2 linked regions of the Stappia indica genome follow. The protein of the gene in region 2 binds, or shares a complex with, the protein of the main gene of each other region. Links are inferred from orthologs where the notes say so. Each region holds a gene or a part of one and is shown on either strand. Other genes may lie near its edges.

Region 1 (6,612 bases), 660 kb from region 2 along the record:
GGCCGAGATTGGCGAATGCGATGTCCGACTGGAAAAGCGCGTGGGTGCCGACGAGAAGGTCGATCTCGCCGGCTTCCAGCGCTGCCCGCGTCTCGCGCTTGTGCCGGGCGCCGTCTCGTCCGGTGAGGACGGCAAGTCGAATGCCGGCGGCCTCGCACAGCGGGGCGAGTGAGGCATGGTGCTGGCGGGCGAGGATTTCGGTCGGTGCCATCATCACGGTCTGGGCGCCCGATTCGATGGCGGCGGCCGCTGCGAGCAGACCCACCACGGTCTTGCCGGCGCCGACATCGCCTTGCAGCAGACGCAGCATGCGGATCGGCGAGGCGAGATCCTCCTCGATCTCCCGGACTGCCTGCGCTTGGCCGTCTGTGAGGGAATAGGGAAGGGCAGCCAGGATCTTTGCCTTCAAGGCTCCGTCAAATGTGCGGCCGATGCCCCGTGTCTGGCGCAGCGAGCGCCGCACGAGGGCAAGAGCAAGCTGGTTGGCGAGAAACTCGTCATAGCTGAGGCGCGTCAAAGCTGCGCTGTCCTCGCCTTGTTCGGCAAGGCGCGCCTCGTCCGGCCGATGCAGCGCGATCAGCGCCTCGCGGAACGAGGGCCAGTTCGCCCGCTTGCCATGGGCAGCATCCAGCCATTCGGGAAGATCCGGCACGCGCTCCAGGCCCGCAGCGATGGCCTTTTGCAGCACCTTGCCCGACAGGCCCTGCGTCAGCGGATAGACGGGCTCGACCAGCGGCAGCGTGTCGGCCTCCTCCGCCGGCACCACATGATCGGGGTGAACCATCTGTGGGCGGCCGTTGAACCACTCGACCCGGCCGGAGACGATGAGATCGGCGCCCACCGGCATGGACTTTTCCAGCCAGCTGGAATTGGCATGGAAGAACACGAAGGCGATCTCGCCGCTGTCGTCGTGGCCGAAGATCCGGTAGGGGGCGCGACTGCCGCGGGGAGGGGCCTGATGGCGGTCGATCCGCACCTCCAGCGTGACGATGGCTCCTTCCGGTGCACGCGCGATGCCGGGGCGCAGGCGCCGGTCGATGATGCCGCTCGGGATGTGCATCAACAGGTCGATGACATGCGGCTCGCGTTCCGGGTCCGTTCCCAGCAGGCTGACAAGCCGAGTCGCCAGCCTGGAGCCGACGCCCGGCAGGGACGAAACGGGAGCGAACAGGGGGTCGAGGATCGAAGGGCGCATGGACAGGAAGCGGGCCGGTCTTCTGGCTGGTGGACATGCTGCCAAGGGCACGGTCGCTGGAACCGGCGGCAGCCCCGTGCATTGAGTTTCACGCGGGGACCGCTATAACCCGCGCACGATCAGGGTTCTGTCAAGGCCGCACCCGTGCGGCCGGGCAGATGCGTCCCCAGCGGGCGCTGGCGAAGACAAAGGAAACGGCATGGCAGACCGCACGGTCACGTCCGAAAGCGAGCGCGACGACGACAACGCGCGGCGCAAGCGCATTCTCTATCGCTGCCAGCATCGCGGCATGAAGGAGATGGACATTCTCCTCGGCGGCTATGTGGGCGAGCATGCCGGGACGATGAGCGAGGCGGATCTTGCCACGCTGGAAGTGCTGATGGATGTCTCCGACCAGGAGCTGTTCGCCTGGATGATCGGGCGCAAGCCGGTCCCGGCCGAGCACGACACCGCGCTGTATCGCGCCATCGCCGCCTATCGCAGCAAGAGCAGCTAAACTCTCCGCCAGCCGCATGGGGCGTGGCTGGCCGGGCCGGGAACCGAATCGTGGTCGACAAACTCTCCCTCAAGGCAGGCAATGCCGTTATCACCGGCGTGCCGGACGGCGCCGAAGCCTATGTACTGGCGGCTCTCGTCAAGGATGCGGGTCCGGGCCTTGCCCTCGTCTTCGTCGCGCGCGATGCCAGCCATGCGCGCAGCGTGCAGGATGCGCTCGCCTATTTCGCGCCCGATTGCGATGTGCTGGACCTGCCGGCCTGGGACTGCCTTCCCTATGACCGGGTTTCGCCGACTTCCGCGCTCGTCGCCCGGCGCCTGACGTCGCTCAGCCGGCTTGCTGGCGGGAGCTCCGCGTTCGAGCGGCCGACGATCCTTCTCACCACCGCCAATGCCGCCTTGCAGCGCCTGCCGGTACCGGACTTCGCCCGCAGCCAGAGCTGGAGCGCCCGTCCGGGCAACCGGGTCGATCTCGGCGGGCTGGTCTCCTGGCTGGAGACCAACGGCTTCGTGCGCTCCTCGACCGTGCAGGACACGGGCGAGTATGCTGTGCGCGGTGGTATCGTCGATGTCTTCGCGCCGGGAATGGAAGCGCCCGTTCGCCTCGACTTCTTCGGCGACACGCTGGAGTCGCTGCGTACCTTCGATACCGAAACCCAGCGCACGACGCGGCAGATCAAGCATCTCGATCTCGTCGCGATGAGCGAGGTGGTGCTCACGGACGAGACCGTCTCGCGGTTCCGGAAGGGCTATGTGGCAAGCTTCGGCGCTGCCGACCGGGACGACATCCTCTATCAGTCGATCAGCGAAGGCCGCCGCTATGCCGGCATGGAGCACTGGCTGCCGCTGTTCCACGAGCGGCTCGCCACGCTGTTCGACTACTGCCCGGGTGCGCCCTTCGTTCTCTCTGCCGCCATCGACGACGTGGTGCGCGAGCGTCAGGAGCAGATCACCGAACACCATCAGGCGCGTGTCGATGTGCTGGGCAAGTCCTCGGGCTCCGGAGCGGTGCCGTACAAGCCGCTGGCGCCGGACGCGCTCTACCTGACCGGCGAGGAATGGGCGACGTCCCTTGCGGATGGTGCGAGCCTGCGTCTGTCGGCCTTCGACGTGCCGCCCGGAACGGGGCAGCAGGTGCTGGAGCTCGGCGGCCGGCAGGGGCGCAGCTTCGCGGCGGAGCGCTCCGCCGGCGACGTCAACGTCTTCGATGCCTTGGCGGCCCATGCCAGCGCCCGGCGCAAGGCAGGCGACCGCATCGTCATCGCCTGCTGGAGCGAGGGATCGCGCGAGCGCCTGTCGCACGTCCTTGCCGATCACGGTCTCGACCGTGCAGCGCCCGTTGCGACCGACCGCGATGCGCTGGGCCTGCCCAAGGGCATGGCCGCGCTCGCCGTGCTCGGCATCGAGCAGGGCTTCGAGGTCGACGGCCTCACCGTCATTTGCGAGCAGGACATTCTCGGCGACCGCCTGGTGCGCCAGCGCCGCCGCAAGGCGTCGGGCGCCAACGTCCTGACCGAGGCCGCAAGCCTTGCCCAGAACGATCTCGTGGTTCACGTCGACCACGGCATCGGCCGCTTCATCGGTCTGCGGACCATCGAGGCGGCCGGCGCGCCGCACGATTGTCTCGAGCTGCAATATGCCGGCGGCGACAAGCTGTTCCTGCCGGTCGAGAACATCGAGCTTCTGACCCGCTACGGATCGGAAGATACCGAGGCGCAGCTCGACAAACTGGGCGGCGGGGCGTGGCAGGCCCGCAAGGCCCGGATGAAGAAGCGGATCCTCGAGATCGCCGACGGGTTGATCAAGACCGCTGCCGCCCGGGCCCTGCGTACCGCTCCGCCCATCGTTCCGCCGGAAGGCGTCTACGACGAGTTCGCGACGCGCTTCCCCTATGACGAGACCGAGGACCAGCTCAACGCCATCGACGCGGTGTTCGAGGACCTTGCGTCCGGGCGCCCGATGGATCGTCTGGTCTGTGGCGACGTCGGTTTCGGCAAGACCGAGGTGGCCCTGCGGGCGGCCTTCATCGCCGCGATGACCGGCCGCCAAGTGGCGCTGGTGGTGCCGACGACGCTGCTGGCCCGCCAGCACTTCAAGACGTTCTCCGAGCGCTTCCAGGGCCTGCCGATCAATGTCGCGCACGCCTCGCGGCTGGTGCCGGCCAAGGATCTAGCGGCGACCAAGAAGGGCCTTGCCGACGGTTCGGTCGATATCGTCGTCGGCACCCATGCCCTCCTCGGCAAGGGCGTCACCTTCCGCGATCTCGGTCTGCTGATCATCGACGAGGAGCAGCATTTCGGCGTGAAGCATAAGGAGAAGCTCAAGGAGCTGAAATCCGAGGTGCATGTGCTGACCCTGTCGGCGACGCCGATCCCGCGCACCCTGCAGCTGGCGCTGACCGGCGTGCGGGAACTGTCGCTGATCGCGACGCCGCCGGTGGACCGGCTTGCTGTGCGCACCTTCATCTCGCCGTTCGATCCGGTGGTGGTGCGCGAGGCGCTGCTGCGCGAGCGCTATCGCGGCGGCCAGAGCTTCTATGTCTGCCCGCGCGTCTCCGATCTTGCCGATCAGAAGACCTTCCTCGAGCAGAGCGTGCCGGAGGTGAAGGTTGCCGTGGCGCATGGCCAGATGGCGCCGAGCGAGCTGGAAGACGTCATGAACGCCTTCTACGAGGGCAAGTACGACGTGCTTCTGTCGACGACCATCGTCGAATCCGGTCTCGATATCCCGACCGCCAACACGCTGATCGTCCACCGGGCGGACATGTTCGGCCTTGCCCAGCTCTACCAGCTGCGCGGGCGCGTTGGCCGGTCGAAGACGCGGGCCTATGCGCTGTTCACGGTGCCGGCCAACAAGTCGCTGACGACCACCGCCGACCGACGACTCAAGGTGCTGCAATCGCTCGATAGCCTCGGTGCCGGCTTCCAGCTCGCCAGCCACGACCTCGACATTCGCGGTGCGGGCAACCTGCTCGGCGAGGAGCAGTCGGGGCACATCAAGGAAGTCGGCTTCGAACTCTATCAGCAGATGCTGGAAGAGGCGGTGGCGCAGCTGCGCACCGGCGACGGTGCCGAGGCCGAGGAGACCTGGTCGCCGCAGATCCAGGTCGGGACGCCTGTTCTCATCCCGGAAAGCTATGTCGCCGATTTGCCGCTGCGCCTGTCTCTTTATCGGCGGCTGGCGGACCTTGCCGCGCCGGAGGAGATCGACGCGTTCGGCGCCGAGCTCATCGACCGTTTCGGTCCGCTGCCGGAAGAGGTGGAACACCTGCTGAAGATCGTCTTCATCAAGGGGCTGTGCCGCCGGGCCAATGTGGAGAAGATCGATGCCGGGCCGAAGGGCGTGGTCATCGCCTTCCGCAACAGCTCCTTCGCCAATCCGGCCGGGCTGGTATCCTATATCGCCGAGCAGGGCGTCCTGGCGAAGATCCGCCCCGACCAGAAGGTGGTCCTGGCGCGCGACTGGGACAGCGCCGAGCAGCGGCTCAAGGGCAGCGCTGCCGTGCTGCTCAAGCTGGTGCGCCTTGCGGAGGCAGAAACCGCTGCCGCCTGAGCCTTTCGCCCGGGCGGCAACCAACCATTAAGGCTGATGGCCGATAGTGATCCCGTCGAACTGTTCGTATCGAGTCGGGTCGCTTCCGTGCCGTTCAATTCCACTCGCCATCGCCGCCGTACCCTTCGCCAGCGCCTCACGGTGCCCGCGATTGCCGTGGGGCTTGTTGCCTACTTCGCCTTTCACGCGCTGAACGGCGAGCTCGGTCTCGTGGGCAAGGCACGGATCGAGCATCGCTATGCCGAGCTCGAGAAAGAGCTTGCCGTGGTGCGCGGGGAACGCGAAGACTTGCTCAGGCGCGTGATGTTGCTGCGCCCCGAAAGCCTCGATCCGGACATGATCGACGAGCGGGCGCGCGCAAGCCTGAACCTGGTGCATTCGCAGGAGCTGGCGATCCTGCGCCCGAGCCGCGCCTCTGCAGAGTAACCGAAAACAGGTTCAAAGCGAATTTTGAACCATCTTTCAGTTAAATTTCAAAAACATGTTCAATATCAGCAACATAATATGATTCTTGCGCCATCAACTTCCGGCTTTCATTGACTTTTCCCCTCGCGTACCTTCCGCTAGATTGCTGAAGGGGAAACGCAGTCCCGCAAGGGACGCAAAACCGAGACGAGGGACATGGCTGGAACGTCTGGCAAGACCTCCGGTGCACGCTCGAAGAGCGCTGCCCGGTCGAAGGGAGGGGCGGCCAAATCGTCGCCCGCGATCGTAGAGTTCACCAAGGAGCAGGAGCTGGGTGCCTATCGGCACATGCTGCTCATCCGCCGCTTCGAGGAAAAGGCCGGCCAGCTTTACGGCATGGGCCTGATCGGCGGCTTCTGTCACCTTTATATCGGTCAGGAAGCGGTCGTCGTCGGCATGCGCATGGCATCCAAGGACGGCGACCAGATGATCACCGGCTATCGTGATCACGGCCACATGCTCGCCATGGACATGGACCCGAAGGGCGTCATGGCCGAGCTGACCGGACGCCGGGGCGGCTATTCCAAGGGGAAGGGCGGCTCCATGCACATGTTCTCCAAGGAAAAGCAGTTCTACGGTGGCCACGGCATCGTCGGCGCCCAGGTCTCGCTCGGCACCGGCCTCGGCTTTGCCAACCGCTACCGCGAGAACGGTGCGGTCGCGATGACCTTCTTCGGCGATGGCGCTTCCAACCAGGGCCAGGTCTACGAGAGCTTCAACATGGCGCAGCTGTGGAAGCTGCCCGTGGTCTATGTCATCGAGAACAACAAGTACGGCATGGGCACCAGCGTCGAGCGCGCCTCCGCGACGACGGATCTCTCGCAGCGCGGCGCCTCGTTCGGCATTCCCGGCGAGCAGGTCGACGGCATGGACGTGCGCGCCGTCATGGCGGCCAGCGAGAAGGC
Region 2 (6,143 bases):
CCTCTGCCATGGCAGGCAACGCTGTCCTGAAGAAGGATGGAAAATCCTATACCTTGAATTGCTCGAATGCGGGCTGCTTCATCGCCGAGCGTGTGTCCTTCTTCAAGTCGGGACCTCAGAAGCGACTTGGAGCCGGGGGCGCTGCGAATTTCGAAAAGTGGATGAAGAAGCTGAAAAGCGACGGTTATAAATAAAAAAGTCGGTTGAGGCGCCTTCATCACCATGCCTGATGGATGCGACGAGAAGCCTTTCCGCCTCACACCTGCCGAGGTTGCCAATGGATCCCGGCTCTCCGGCTTCGCCTGCGGCCGGGATGACGTCCGAGGGTGAGGCAGGGCCGGGATGACGCCCCGTGGGTGGCGCACGGCCTCGCATCCTCTCGGCCGTCACCCCGGCCAAGCGTAAGCGCGCGCCGGGGCCTATTGGTTGCCAGAGCGGCGGTTAGGCGCGCAGGCCTTTCCACGCTCCCTATCGCCATCCCCCAACAAGAAGAGATGAGGGGGAGATGTCGGCGCAGCCGACGAAAGGGTGAGCAGCGCCTGCGGCCGGACAGTATCCCCGTTTCGCCCGCCATCCCGCGCGCAGTCCTTTCCCCGCGTCTTCCCGGACGGCGCGCAAGCGCCGAGCCGGGACCGGCGAGCCGAGGGCGTCGGTGGCTGGGCTCGGCAAGGGTCGCAGCGCCGTGCCTCCCCGGTTCGCGGCTACGCCTGCGGTCGGAATGATGGGGTGGACGGCCCTTCTCCACGGCATCGAATGTGCCAAAACGGGGTCGTTGCAAGAACGCCACCAACAAGAGGGCCGTCCACCATGAACATTAGCAAATTGGTCTGGCTCTGGCCAAGAACATCTTTCCGCTTCACGGCGTCGACGCGGTCGGTCAGGTGGTCGTGCGGCGGCTGTGGCGGCGTGCACAGGTAACCGGCTTCTCTGCTACCCGCACGTCCGCCGTCCTCGCCCGCCAGGGGCCAAGCGTCTACTCCGCCGCGTTCATGCCGCGGGCCGGGCGGCGCTCCAGCACCTCGCGCAGGAAGCGGCCGGTATGGCTCGCCTGCGCCTCGACGATGTCCTCCGGCGTGCCGGCCGCGACGATGGTGCCGCCGCCATCGCCGCCTTCCGGGCCGAGGTCGATCACCCAGTCGGCCGTCTTGATGACCTCCAGATTGTGCTCGATGACCAGCACCGTGTTGCCCTGCTCGACCAGTTCGTGCAGCACTTCCAGCAGCTTGGCGACGTCGTGGAAATGCAGGCCGGTCGTCGGCTCGTCGAGGATGTAGAGCGTGCGGCCGGTGGCTCGCTTCGACAGTTCCTTGGCCAGCTTGACGCGCTGCGCCTCGCCGCCGGACAGGGTCGTCGCCTGCTGGCCGACCTTGATATAGCCGAGGCCGACGCGGGCCAGCGTCTCCAGCTTGTCGCGCACCGCCGGCACGGCGGCGAAGAAGCGCGCGCCTTCCTCCACCGTCATGTCGAGCACGTCGGCGATGGACTTGCCCTTGAACTCCACCTCCAGCGTCTCGCGGTTGTAGCGCTTGCCCTTGCAGACGTCGCAGGTGACGTAGACGTCGGGCAGGAAGTGCATCTCGATCTTGATGACGCCGTCGCCCTGGCAGGCCTCGCAGCGTCCGCCCTTGACGTTGAAGGAAAAGCGCCCCGGCTGGTAGCCGCGCGTCTTGGCCTCGGGGAGGCCGGCGAACCATTCGCGGATCGGCGTGAAGGCGCCGGTATAGGTCGCCGGGTTCGAGCGCGGCGTGCGGCCGATCGGCGACTGGTCGATGTCGATCACCTTGTCGAGCTGCTCCAGCCCGTCGATATGGTCGTGCGGGGCCGGGGTCTCGCGCGCGCCGTTCAGCCGCCGCGCCGCCGCCTTGTACAGCGTGTCGATCAGGAAGGTCGACTTGCCGCCGCCGGAGACGCCGGTGATGCAGGTGAAGGTACCGAGCGGAATGTCCGCCGAGACGTTCTTCAGGTTGTTGCCGCGCGCCCCCGCCACATGGATGCGGCGGTGCTTCTTCGGCTTGCGCCGCTCGGCCGGCATCGGGATCGCCATGGCGCCGGACAGGTACTGGCCGGTCAGCGACTTCGGGTTGGCCAGGATCTCCGCCGGTGTGCCCTCGGCCACCACCTCGCCGCCATGGATGCCGGCGCCCGGGCCGATATCCACCACATGGTCGGCGGTGAGAACGGCATCCTCGTCGTGCTCGACCACGATCACCGTGTTGCCGAGGTCGCGCAGGTGCTTCAGCGTGTCGAGCAGGCGCGCGTTGTCGCGCTGGTGCAGGCCGATGGACGGCTCGTCGAGCACGTAGAGCACGCCGGTCAGCCCCGAGCCGATCTGCGAGGCGAGCCGGATGCGCTGGCTCTCGCCGCCCGACAGGGTGCCGGAATTGCGCGACAGCGCCAGATAGTCGAGGCCGACATCGTTGAGGAATTTCAGCCGCTCGCGGATCTCCTTGAGGATGCGCAGGGCGATCTCCGACTGCTTGTCGGTCAGCTTTTCGGGCAACTCCGCGAACCAGGCGGCGGCATCGCGGATGGAGAGCTGCGAGATCTCGCCGATATGGCGGGTGGCGATCTTCACCGACAGCGCCTCGGGCTTCAGCCGGTAGCCGTTGCAGGCCGGGCAGGGGCGGTCGGACTGGTAGCGCGACAGCTCCTCGCGCACCCAGTCGCTGTCGGTCTCGCGCCAGCGCCGCTCGATATTGCCGACGACACCCTCGAAGGTCTTGGCGGTGCGGTAGCTGCGCACGCCGTCGTCATAGACGAACTCGATCTTTTCCTTGCCAGAGCCGTTGAGGATCGTCTCGCGCACCGCCTCCGGCAGATCGGCCCAGGGGGTGGCCATCGAGGCGCCGAAATGGCGGCAGATGGCGTCCAGCGTCTGGGCGTAATAGGGCGAGGTCGAGCCGGTCTTGGCCCAGGGCAGCACCGCGCCTTCGCGCAGGGTGAGCGTGTGGTCGGGCACCACCAGCTCCGGCTCGAAGGCGAGCGTGGTGCCGAGCCCGTCGCAGGTCGGGCAGGCGCCGAACGGGTTGTTGAAGGAGAACAGCCGCGGCTCGATCTCGGAGATCGTGAAGCCGGAGACCGGGCAGGCGAACTTTTCCGAGAACACCATGCGCTCATGGGTCTCGTTGCGGTTCTGCAGCACGGCGCCGTCGGCGGGGGCCGGCAGCGCCTTGTCGGCGAATTCGGCGATGGCGATGCCGTCGGCCAGCGACAGTGCCGTCTCCAGCGAATCCGCCAGCCGGCCGCCCATGTCCGGACGCACGACGATGCGGTCGACGACCACGTCGATGTCGTGCTTCAGCTTCTTGTCGAGGGCGGGCGCCTCGGCGATCTCGTGGAACGTGCCGTCGATCTTGACGCGCTGGAAGCCCTTCTTCATCAACTCGGCGAGTTCCTTGCGGTACTCGCCCTTGCGCCCGCGCACGATCGGGGCCAGCAGGTAGAGCCGGGTGCCTTCCTCCAGCGCCAGCACCCGGTCGACCATCTGGCTGACCGTCTGGCTTTCGATCGGCAGGCCGGTCGCCGGCGAGTAGGGCACGCCGATGCGCGCGAACAAGAGGCGCAGGTAGTCGTAGATTTCCGTCACCGTGCCGACGGTCGAGCGCGGGTTGCGCGAGGTCGTCTTCTGCTCGATCGAGATGGCCGGCGACAGGCCGTCGATCTGGTCGACGTCCGGCTTCTGCATCATCTCCAGGAACTGCCGGGCATAGGCCGACAGGCTCTCGACATAGCGGCGCTGGCCCTCGGCATAGATCGTGTCGAAGGCGAGCGACGACTTGCCGGAGCCGGACAGGCCGGTCATCACGATCAGCGCGTCGCGCGGCAGGTCGATGTCGATATTCTTGAGATTGTGCTCGCGCGCGCCGCGAACGCTGATCACGCGCCGGTCGGCGGCGGAAGCGGGCGGCGTGGAGGTCGAACGCGGCTTGGACATGCGTGCGGTTCCTGGATGACGGCCTTGCGGCGTCTGGAAGGGCTGCCAGCCCCCGCGCGGGAGGGCGCGGGCCGGCGGCAGCTTAAGTGAAACGGCCCGGCCCAGGCCGGGAATGACAAGCGCCCCGGCGGTCCGGGGGTGAAGCGTGGCCGGCACGGCCGGGAGTGCCGTGCGGAGCGGGCGACAGCACCGCCCTTCTACGACATGCACCGGCATCCGTCGATTCCGCCAGGGCGATTCCCAAGGGTCCGAACGGCTCCGCATCCGGCGCCGGTGGGGCAGGTCGTTTTCCGAAAGATCTCTACGCAGGCGATCCCGAATCCGATTGCGTGAACATATCAGGAACATATACTGTCGCGCAAGATTGACCGCATGTGGTGCGGGCGGGCGGGTCGGGCAAGGGGCGTCCTGCTCCACGCGCCTGCGTCATGTGCCCGCGTCATGTGCCCGCGTCTTGGTCCCGCGTCTGGCGCCTTTGCGACAAAGCGTGTGGAAAAGCGGGCTGCGTGCGCGCAAAAAGCGGGCCGGGACCGCAGTTCGCGGGTCGCGGGCCTTTCGCCGGGCTCCTGCCCGGGGCTAAGGTCCACGGGATGAACACCGGCCTCCCGTTCGCTCCATGCGGCGCGCGCGGGCGTGCCGCATGCAATGAAGGGATCCCGCCGCTGCTGTCGGCGGGCCGCCTCACATCGACGAGCCTGGCCGGACAGCGGCCGGCTCAGGGACAGGCCGGCAACGTCCGGCAGGCAAGGAGACGACAATGTCGGGAAGCGTCAACAAGGTGATCCTGGTGGGCAATCTGGGAGCCGATCCGGAGGTCCGCCGGATGCAGGACGGGCGCCCGGTGGTCAACTTGCGCATCGCCACCTCGGAGACCTGGCGGGACCGCAGCTCGGGCGAGCGCAAGGAGCGCACCGAGTGGCACCGCGTGGTGATCTTCAACGAAGGCCTGGCCAAGGTCGCCGAAAACTATCTGCGCAAGGGCTCCAAGGTCTATATCGAGGGCCAGCTGCAGACCCGCAAGTGGCAGGACCAGTCCGGCCAGGAGCGCTATTCCACGGAAGTCGTGCTGCAGGGCTTCAACTCGACGCTGACCATGCTCGACGGTCGCGGCGAGGGCGGCGGTGGCGGTGGCGGCGGCGGCCGCTCTGTCGAAGGCGGCGGTTCTGGCGGCGGCTATGAGGGCGGCTCCGGCGGCGGCTACGGTGGCGGTTCGGGCGGCGGCTATGGCGGCGGTTCGGGCGGTGGGTATGGCGGCGGCTCGGGCGGCTCCGGCGGCGGGTCCGGTGGTTCTGGCGGCGGCTTCGGCGGCGGCTCGGACATGGACGACGAGATCCCGTTCTGAGCAAGCCTTGATCCGGGCCGCATTCGGCCCGCATCCGGCGAGACCTGACATGTGCCGCCCCGGCCTGTTTCGGGGCGGCTTTTTTCGCTTCGCCCGGCGCGCCGGCCTTGTCGGCGGCGTGCGTCACGGGTCTCCCGCGTCGACCTCCCGCTCTGGGCTGCCCCGTTGCGGCGATCCTGCCTTGGCGCCGCCGGGTTTGGCGTGCAACCATGCTGGCCCAGCCGGCGGACGTTCCCGTCCGCCCGTATCCTTCCCGGTCCCTCACGGAGGCTCCCATGCTGCATCTCGATCCGGATGCCACCCGCGCCGCTCTCGAATGGCGGCCGCTGATCGAGGCGCTGCGGACGATGTTCCGCGACGGCTGCGAAAGCCCGGTGCGCCATCACCATGATTTCCAGGTGCCGGGCGAGGCGGACGGCACGCTGCTCCTGATGCCGGCCTGGGTGCCGGGGCGCTATCTCGGCACCAAGCTGGCGACGGTGGTGCCGGGCAACGGCGCGCGCGGCCTGCCGGCGGTGATGGCCAGCTACCTGCTCAACGATGCCCGCACCGGCGAGATGGTGGCGATGATCGACGGCGGCGAACTCACCGCCCGGCGCACGGCGGCGGCCTCCGCGCTCGCCGCCGACTATCTGGCGCGCCAGGACGCCCGCCATCTGCTGGTGGTCGGCACCGGCCGCCTGTCGCGCAACCTTGCCGCCGCCCACGCCTCGGTGCGGCCGCTGTCGCGGGTCGCGGTCTGGGGCCGCGATCCGGAAAAGGCGCGAGCGGTTGCCGAAGAGATCGCCGGGGAGCTCGACATTCTCGCCCAGCCGGCGGACAACCTGGAGGAGGCCGTGCGCGATGCCGACATCGTCAGCTGCGCCA

The links.
Region 1: the proteins of uvrA (region 2) and mfd are in contact, whole or in part, in a crystal structure (PDB 4DFC), measured with the Escherichia coli proteins. The link is inferred for Stappia indica from one-to-one orthologs.

What each region holds. Positions count from the first base shown.
Region 1 is NZ_CP046908.1:310,073-316,684, reverse strand. What follows is about bases 1,416-5,442. They hold mfd (transcription-repair coupling factor), read left to right. Parts: upstream 1,416-1,741; coding sequence 1,742-5,242; downstream 5,243-5,442. Other genes in these bases: GH266_RS01495 (FtsB family cell division protein), read left to right, coding at 5,279-5,442; GH266_RS01505 (FAD assembly factor SdhE), read left to right, coding at 1,416-1,691. In the rest of the region: ATP-dependent DNA helicase RecG, read right to left, coding at 1-1,195; more of GH266_RS01505, read left to right, coding at 1,395-1,415; more of GH266_RS01495, read left to right, coding at 5,443-5,668; pdhA (pyruvate dehydrogenase (acetyl-transferring) E1 component subunit alpha), read left to right, coding at 5,864-6,612. UniProt on the Escherichia coli protein: Couples transcription and DNA repair by recognizing RNA polymerase (RNAP) stalled at DNA lesions. Mediates ATP-dependent release of RNAP and its truncated transcript from the DNA, and recruitment of nucleotide excision repair machinery to the damaged site.
Region 2 is NZ_CP046908.1:970,758-976,900, reverse strand. The notes cover bases 774-4,331. They hold uvrA (excinuclease ABC subunit UvrA), read right to left. Parts: upstream 3,935-4,331; coding sequence 974-3,934; downstream 774-973. Outside these bases: GH266_RS04525 (hypothetical protein), read left to right, coding at 1-194; GH266_RS04515 (single-stranded DNA-binding protein), read left to right, coding at 4,692-5,276; lhpI (bifunctional Delta(1)-pyrroline-2-carboxylate/Delta(1)-piperideine-2-carboxylate reductase), read left to right, coding at 5,552-6,143. UniProt on the Escherichia coli protein: The UvrABC repair system catalyzes the recognition and processing of DNA lesions. UvrA is an ATPase and a DNA-binding protein. A damage recognition complex composed of 2 UvrA and 2 UvrB subunits scans DNA for abnormalities.